One region of the Priestia sp. KCTC 13724 genome, then DNA from elsewhere that is predicted to be linked to it. Evidence: riboswitches for the same ligand, from Rfam matches in the RefSeq annotation. Region 1 holds a riboswitch; the other holds the start of a gene.
The links. Region 1 has a riboswitch for glycine ahead of gcvT (glycine cleavage system aminomethyltransferase GcvT). Riboswitches for the same ligand answer to the same signal wherever they lie in the genome.
Positions count from the first base shown of each region.

Region 2: another riboswitch for glycine. It lies ahead of AC1UFB_RS08815 (ACT domain-containing protein); the one in region 1 lies ahead of gcvT (glycine cleavage system aminomethyltransferase GcvT).

Region 1 covers NZ_JBXDLD010000171.1:80,851-85,277, reverse strand. Annotated here, with positions in the region: gene gcvPB (aminomethyl-transferring glycine dehydrogenase subunit GcvPB) at 1-128, opposite strand, end outside; gene gcvPA (aminomethyl-transferring glycine dehydrogenase subunit GcvPA) at 121-1,467, opposite strand; gene gcvT (glycine cleavage system aminomethyltransferase GcvT) at 1,499-2,587, opposite strand; glycine riboswitch at 2,694-2,775, opposite strand; glycine riboswitch at 2,779-2,867, opposite strand; gene AC1UFB_RS19745 (DEAD/DEAH box helicase) at 3,054-4,427, shown strand, end outside.
Region 2 covers NZ_JBXDLD010000058.1:13,392-17,818, forward strand. Annotated here, with positions in the region: gene AC1UFB_RS08800 (DUF3900 domain-containing protein) at 1-550, shown strand, start outside; gene AC1UFB_RS08805 (cold-shock protein) at 732-932, shown strand; partial or broken gene AC1UFB_RS08810 (carboxypeptidase) at 1,291-1,422, shown strand; glycine riboswitch at 1,747-1,822, shown strand; gene AC1UFB_RS08815 (ACT domain-containing protein) at 1,913-2,185, shown strand; gene AC1UFB_RS08820 (PFL family protein) at 2,200-3,561, shown strand; gene AC1UFB_RS08825 (cysteine-rich CWC family protein) at 3,584-3,769, opposite strand; gene AC1UFB_RS08830 (PH domain-containing protein) at 3,773-4,427, opposite strand, start outside.

The DNA of each region.
Region 1 (4,427 bases):
GTACGTACATATTCTGCTGGCAACACTTCCGTACTGGTTACTTCCGGCACGTCTAGTTCTGGTAATGAATAGCCAACGCGTCCTTCTTTACTCATTTCAAAAATAAGCGATTGATGTTGATTATGCATAAAGATCCCCCAATTCCTTCACAAGTTGGTCGATTTCTTCTTTTGTACGGAGTTCAGTAAAAGCAAGTAGCATGTGATCCTTAAGCTCATGATAGTCTCGGCCTAAATCATAGCCACCAATGATATGCTTCGCTAATAACTTTTGATTTACTTCCTTACTAGGTTGAGGTAGTTTTACAACCAACTCATTGAAAAATGCCCCATTAAAAACAACATCTACTTCGCTTGCTTTTAATGCGTTATATGCATAATGCGTTTTTGATAAATTTTGCGTAGCCATTTCCTTTACCCCTTGCTTTCCTAAGGCAGTCATCGCTACTGAAGCTGCAAGTGCATTTAACGCTTGATTTGAACAAATGTTTGAAGTTGCTTTATCACGGCGAATATGTTGCTCACGTGCTTGAAGCGTTAAGACAAAGCCGCGCTTACCATTTTCATCAATCGTTTGACCAACTAAGCGTCCTGGAATTTTACGCATTAACTTTGTCGTTGTAGCAAAGTAGCCGCAGTGAGGACCACCGAACTGTGTTGGAATACCAAAAGGTTGTGCATCTCCTACAACAATATCAGCACCAAACTGACCCGGAGGAGTTAACAATCCAAGAGATAGTGGATTGCTTGATACAACAAACATTCCTTTTCCTTGATGAGCAATGGCTTCAATTTCTCTTAAAGGTTCTACTTGACCAAAGAAGTTTGGATACTGAACGATGACAGCCGCTACATCATCATCCATGCGCTCCTTCAGCACCGTCAGATCCGTTACGCCGTCTTTGCTTGGTACTTCTACTACTTCAATGTACTGACCTGCTGCGTACGTTTCTAACACAGCTCGTGATTCAGGGTGAACTGTTTCTGAAACTAACACTTTTTTCTTTCTCGTTTGACCTGCACTTAACATGGCTGCCTCAGCAAGTGCTGTACCACCATCGTACATGGATGAATTGGCAACATCCATTCCTGTTAGCTCACAAATCATCGTTTGAAATTCAAAGATAGCCTGCAGCTCTCCTTGCGAAATTTCAGGCTGATATGGTGTATAAGCTGTGTAAAACTCTGAACGCGAAATAACGTGATCAACAATAATTGGCATATAGTGATCATAAACACCTGCTCCTAAAAATGAAGCGTATTCCTTTACGTTCTTATTTTTAGTAGCTAAGTTTGTTAACTCTTTTACTAGCTCAGATTCTGAGGCCGCTTTTTTTATATTGTATTCCCCTTGGAAACGAACGCTTTCTGGGATATCTGAAAACAACTCATCCACTGAAGACACGCCAATTGCCTTTAACATTTGCTGCTGATTTTCTGATGTCATTGGTAAATAACGATGTACCATTCTTTTGTCCCCTCTCTTTAATTACCCAACATTATTTTGAACGCTTATAAAAAGGTGTCTTCACGACTTTTGCTTTTAAACGTCTTTTTCGCACTTGCACATACACTTCTGTACCTAGCTCAGCATGTTTAGCATCGATAAGTGCAAGACCAATGCTTTTATTTAAAGTTGGCGATTGTGTGCCTGTTGTAACAAAGCCAATCTCTTCTTCCTCACTAAACACTTCATATCCATGTCGTGGAATTCCTTTATCAATCATTTCAAGCCCAACAAGCTTGCGGTTTGGTCCTTCTTCACGCTGACGCTTTAATACCTCTTTGCCGATAAAATCTTCTTTATCCGTTTTCACTGCGAATCCGATACGTGCTTCAATTGGCGTAATATCTTTTGAAAGCTCTTGACCATATAAAGCTAAAGTTGCTTCAAAACGAAGCGTATCTCGTGCTCCTAATCCACACGGAACTACCTCTTCACTTTTTAAAAGCTCAGTCCAAAGCGTTACTACATCTGATGCAGAACAGTACAGTTCAAAACCATCCTCGCCTGTATAACCTGTACGTGAAACAAGCGCTCTCACACCTGCTACTTCTACATCATCTTTAAATGTAAATGGTTTCAAGTCAGATAATGATTCATATGTTAATTTCTGTAAAACACCTTGTGCAGCTGGACCTTGCAAAGCTAGTAAAGCAAACTCACTTGAACGATTTACAAGCTCAATACCCTCTGGCTTATGCTGCTGTAGCCATTCGAAGTCTTTTTCAATATTTGCTGCGTTTACAACAAGCAGGTAGTCATCTTCTCCTTTTTGATAAACAAGGAGATCATCCACTGTGCCCCCATCTTCATAGCACATCGCGGTATATAGTGCTTTACCTGGACGTAATACTGAAACATCATTCGTCATAACTTTTTGTAAAAATGCCAAGCTATTTGTCCCTTTTACATCAAACTCTCCCATGTGAGAAACATCGAACAGGCCAGCTTTTGTACGAACCGCATGATGTTCTTCTTTAATAGATGAGAATTGAACTGGAAGAGCCCAACCTCCAAAATCAATAATCTTTCCACCGTACTGTTGATAGACATCGTAAAGTGGTGTTTTGTTTAGCTCAGTCATTTAACATCCTCCTCATATAAGGCCATTTGCTTTGGTTTCGGGGAATCATCGTATCTTTTTTACACATAAAAAAGGACAGAGAACTCCCTGCTGTATAGCAGGAAGTCTCTGTCCTTTTCACCTGAAAGTTTACCCGTTAAATAGGTTTGCCTCGTGGGTGGTCTATTCGAAATAGACGCTCTCCAGAGTTGCGTCCAACAAGAGTCTTTTTGCCTGAGAGATTCACATGTTGTTTGCTCCTTCGGCGCCACTTTAAAGCAGTCTCTCCCCTTGTCATCATTCGCCTCTATAAAGTTTGTAATTTTGGGCATACTACTAAGAAACTATTACTTACACACATCAATAACAAAATAGTTCATTTAGTGACAATCTATTTTCTATTTTGAATTTTCTAAAATATATTTTTATCCTACATGATTCTGTTCAGCAGTTCAATAAAAACTTTCAGAAAGGAGCAAAACTAACGATGAACATCAGTATGAAGAAAGATGAAGCATGGGAATCTACTTTTTTAAATAAACTTGAGCAAGACGGCTCTTGGTCTGATTGGGAAATGTATAAATTAGCATATGAAATCGAGGAGCAAACGTTAATTACTGAATTTGAAGGTCTGCAAGCACCTCGCCATTTAACAGACCTAACCCCGCATCCACACCAGTTAGAAGTAGCTAAAAAAGTGGTAGAAGAAATGAATGGAAAAGCGATTTTAGCTGACGAAGTGGGGCTTGGAAAGACAATTGAAGCAGGACTCATTTTAAAAGAATATATGATTCGTGGTCTTGTGAAAAAAGCCCTTATTCTTGTACCAGCATCACTTGTATCCCAATGGGCAATGGAACTTAACCATAAATTTTTTATTCCTGCTGTTCCACAAAAGAAAACATACGTGTGGGAGCAATGCGACATAGTAGTATCATCCATTGATACAGCCAAGCGCTCTCCTCATCGCGAAATTGTATTAGAACAAGATTATGACCTTATCATCATCGATGAAGCTCATAAACTAAAAAATAATAAAACAAAAAACTATGAGTTTGTTCAAAGCTTAAAGAAAAAGTTCTGCTTATTATTAACAGCGACACCAATTCAAAATCGAGTAGAAGAGATTTTCAACTTAGTTTCGTTATTAAAACCAGGCCACCTAGGAAACAAAGATTATTTTGCTGATTTATTTTCTGCTAAGAAACGTTCTGTTCAAAATGATGAGTATTTAAAGGAACTCGTTAACAAAGTGATGATTCGAAACCGCAGGCAAGACACAGGTATTGAATGGACAAAACGAATTGTTCAAACCGTTCCTGTTGAGTTTTCATCTGAAGAACGAGAGTTGTATGATCAAATCACTTCATTTAAGCAACATTCAAATTTACCCAGCAGTTCCTTTGCAATTTTAACATTGCAGCGCGAAGCTTGTAGCAGTCGCGAAGCAGTATTTATGACCTTAAAAAGCATGCTTGAACGCCAAGAGGACGAAAACAGTGAAAAAGCTACTCAGATGCTTAAACCACTCCTTGAAAAAGTACAAACCGTTCCTCAAAATGCGAAAGCAGAAAAGGTAATTGAATTAATTCAACAGATTAATGATAAAGTCATCATTTTTACGGAATATCGAGCAACTCAGCTTTATTTACAGTGGTATTTAAAACAACACGGTATTACATCTGTTCCGTTTAGGGGTGGATTTAAGCGTGGAAAAAAAGACTGGATGAAACAGCTTTTTGAAAGCCATGCTCAAGTTTTTATCGCAACGGAAGCTGGAGGTGAAGGAATTAACCTTCAATTCTGTCACCATATCATTAACTACGACCTACCTTGGAACCCAATGAGATTAGAGCAACGA
Region 2 (4,427 bases), on a different contig from region 1:
GAAGTCTATTCAATACCCATACATGCCTGAAGAAGGCATGGTCGAAGAAAGCGAACTTGTCATCCACCAAGCGTCTCACGCTCGTTACTTTGAAGATTTCTTGAAATTTATTGACTACAACGAGCCGATGCCTGAGGTTATGAAAACACAAGTGATGGATATGGTGCGTGAACACGTCAGCGAAACGTTTGAAGCAGAAAGCGTAGAACTTGAACAGTTTGAGTCGGACATGGAACTGTGGGCAACAAGTGAAAAGCGTGAGCTTCAAGAACGTTTGGATACCAATCAAGTTATGGAAGCTGCTGCTCATATCGTCGAGCATACGCCTGATGCCGAGCTTAAAATGAAGCTTGGCGAAACGGAGATTAAAGGACTGTTAGCGGATTTCGGGGAAAATATTCACTTAGCGAAAGTGAACGGACGCTACGTGGCGTTAATTGAAGCAGAATCGATTTTGTTTGAAAAAGGCGCGTCTCCGATTGAGTTTCATAAGCCTGGGGATTTGCACGGGATTATTGAGAAAATCAGCAGTAAGCGCTGGGAAGAATGAGCCAAAAATAATAAACGGACGCATCTATTTTTTACTTTACTTGCAATACTGAACTGTTTCTGTTATTCTTAAGAAGAATTATTTTTGTTCGGCAAGGATTGACAAGTTAACAACTTTCGTCTGAAGATTTGAGCAAGAATAGTAACACAATGTGTGCAAAGCACACGAGGAGGCAACAACAATGGAACAAGGTAAAGTAAAATGGTTTAACGCAGAAAAAGGTTTTGGATTCATCGAGCGCGAAAACGGAGACGATGTATTCGTACATTTCTCAGCAATCCAAAGCGAAGGTTTCAAATCTTTAGATGAAGGTCAAGCTGTAACTTTTGAAGTAGAGCAAGGTCAACGTGGACCTCAAGCTACTAACGTTCAAAAAGCGTAATTAATACGGACATCTATGTACAGACTCTACTTGTAGAGTCTGTTTTTAATTTACATTGAAATTTGGACATAATAAAAACCCTACTCACGAATGAATAGGGAACATCAAAACACAGATAGTAACTGGTAAAGAAAATGGTAAACTTAGTATAGCATAGTATTCTTATAATACCTAATTTTTTATTACACATCTCATGATAATCAGTAACTAGCCATCCACTGCGATATCCGCCCTCTCCCTCTTTCTCCTCGTCTTAACTTTCACTTATTTGTACAGTTACAATAATTTGTTTACATTCTACTTTAAATATTCTCAAAATACAGTATTTTAAGCTCATGCCTTTTTTAACTAATGGCACATTAAACAAACAATCACTACTTTAGACTCAACTGTAAGAGCTATTTCAGATGGCTCAATAGAAAATGCAGATACAAGCTTTTGGGACACGCTTGCCTCCCAAACAACTCGCCCTTCTGGAGAAGACGAGTAATAAAAATTATCACAGGAAAGCGACTGATAGGCTCTTTCCTTTTTTTCTATTTATAACAATTGTACCCTTTTCCCTTTGCTGAACTATTGATGAAAAGCCTTAGCTCCTACCTCTCCTCTCACCTTTTGCTTCCATTGCTCTATTTTTAAGTGTGATATAGCACAAAACACTCTCCCATTCTAAGTAAACATGATGAAACAATAGAAATGTTCAAAAAACATTGACTATCTTTTCTTTTGTTGATATGATTTTTCTATTGGTTTTTGAGCCAATGTTAAATTGAATATTCCCCAAGCAATGATTGTTGTGGATAACACTACAACAGGAGCAGCTTCTGGAGAGACCGCTTAGGCGGCGCCGAAGGATTCACAATCTCAGGCAAAAGGACAGAAGAGTAACGATACATACGTATGTTATTCGATGACCTATTCGAGATTGGATTCTTCCAATCTCTTTTTTTATTTTCTATATTATTTTTGAGGTGATTATTATGCAACAAAAGCGCGCTGTGGTTAGCGTAATTGGACAAGATCAAGTAGGGATTATTTCAAGCGTCACAACTGTCTTATCAAATCAAGGTGTTAACATCCTCGATATTAGTCAGACAATATTACAAGATTTCTTTACGATGATGATGATTGTCGATGTATCAGCTATTGAACTAAACTCGCTACAACATTCTTTAAATAACGTTAGCGAAGAGCTTGGTTTAAAAATTCACGTGCAGCTTGAAGAAACGTTTCAAGCTATGCATCGCGTATAAAAGGAGGAATAAATATGAGTATTGCTTTAACAGAAATGATGGAAACCATCCGAATGGTTCAAATGGAGAACCTCGATATCCGTACAGTAACAATGGGTATCAGTTTAAGAGACTGTGCTGATTCTAACTTTGAAACAATGAATCAAAATGTCTACAACAAAATTGTTTCATATGCAGGTGAATTAAAAGAAACTGCTGAACAGGTTGAAAAAGAATATGGAATTCCAATTGTAAATAAGCGTATTTCAATTACTCCTATCGCAGAGATTTTAGGTCATACAACGGTTGAACAAACAATCACGCTCGCTAAAACATTAGACCGTGCTGCACAACAGGTTGGTGTCGATTTTATCGGAGGCTTCTCAGCTCTTATTCATAAAGGAATTTCAAAGAGTGATCAAACGTTGCTAGACGCGTTACCTGAAGCTCTTAGCGTAACAGAACGCGTTTGTTCTTCAATCTCAGTAGCCACCACTCGTACCGGTATTAATATGAATGCTGTAAAACAGCTCGGCGTTATTATTAAAGAAGCGGCTAACCGTACAAAAGATCGTGATGGCATTGCTTGCGCCAAGCTGGTTGTGTTCTGTAACCCTGTTGAAGATAATCCATTTATGGCCGGGGCTTTTCACGGCTCAGGTGAAGGTGAAGTGGTCTTAAACGTAGGTGTTAGTGGCCCTGGTGTTGTTTTAAATGCACTAAAACGTCATCCTAATGCTGATTTAGGTGAGGTATCTGAAGTAATTAAAAAGACGGTATTTAAAATTACGCGCGCTGGTGAGTTAATTGGACGCGTAGTGGCTGAACGACTAAACGTTCCCTTTGGCATCATGGATTTATCACTGGCTCCTACTAATGCTATTAACGACAGCGTTGCTGAAATTTTAGAAGAAATTGGGTTAGAACGTGTGGGTACTCATGGTACAATTGCTGCGTTAGCACTTATGAACGATGCTGTGAAAAAAGGAGGCGCAATGGCTAGCTCTTACGTTGGTGGTCTAAGTGGGGCTTTTATTCCAGTCAGTGAAGATAACGGGATGATTAAAGGTATTACCGACGGTTCTCTAAATCTATCAAAACTTGAAGCGATGACCTGCGTATGTTCTGTTGGTTTAGATATGATTGCTTTAACAGGAGATGTTAGTCCTGCTACGCTTTCAGGAATGATTGCTGATGAAGCGGCAATTGGAATGATTAACAAAAAAACAACCGCAGTACGCGTTATCCCTGTTCCCGGTAAAAGTGAAGGTGAAATGGTAGAATTCGGTGGTCTTCTAGGACGAGCTCCAGTCATGGGTGTTAACCCTTATAGCTCTGAGCGATTAGTAAATCGCGGTGGACGAATTCCCGCTCCCCTACAAGCATTGATTAATTAAGTAAAAAGAGTCAGCGTAATCATTACTCTTCACGCTGACTCTCTTTATACGCTTGCAGACAAGATTTGCAAATGCAAGAATGACTAGATTTTGCTTTTAACGCATCTGGAAACTCTTCTTCTGCGCACCAGCAAGTAAACTCTTCTTCTTTTAAAACATGCTGACATCCATTCTTTTTTCCACACAGTGGACAGGTTATGTTAATCATAACTCACTCTTTCTTTACATCCCAATGTGTAGCTTTATCAAAGATCGGCTTCCATATGCGCTCCGGTAAATAGCCAACTCCGTAGGAAGAACCAAGACCCATTGTTGATACAATAAGATGACGACATCCTTTTTCCCAAAACCTGCTGCTTGCTTTCACCTTTACATCCTGAATCTTTCTGCGCTGCATAACCGTTGTTTTTCGAGTAATAAACTGCGATCGAATACTTAAAAATTCATGGGTCATCGCTACGCCTCCTTGGTGATATCCAAACCATGTTAACAACGAAGTAGCTAACAAAATGACAACCACTCCCCACACAAGCTGAACTTTCCAAAAGCTGATTGCTACTGCTGCAATGCAAGCTGTAATGAAGACATATGATAGCTTATACCATACATAATTGCGCACTACGTTTGGCTTAAACTCAAGATAACGATAAGTAGGAAGATACTCTGAAAAAACCTCCGTTATTTCCTTTTGTTTTAAAAATGGGTGTAAATACACTTTTTGCTCTAAATCAGAAGTTACGACTTTTAACGAAATGGCTCCCCAACCAAATAAACGCTGAAGCAAACCTTCTTCAACTGTAACCGCCTTAATTTTTTCAAAAGGAATCGTAAGCGAGCTTTTGTTTAATAGCCCGTATTGAACTTGA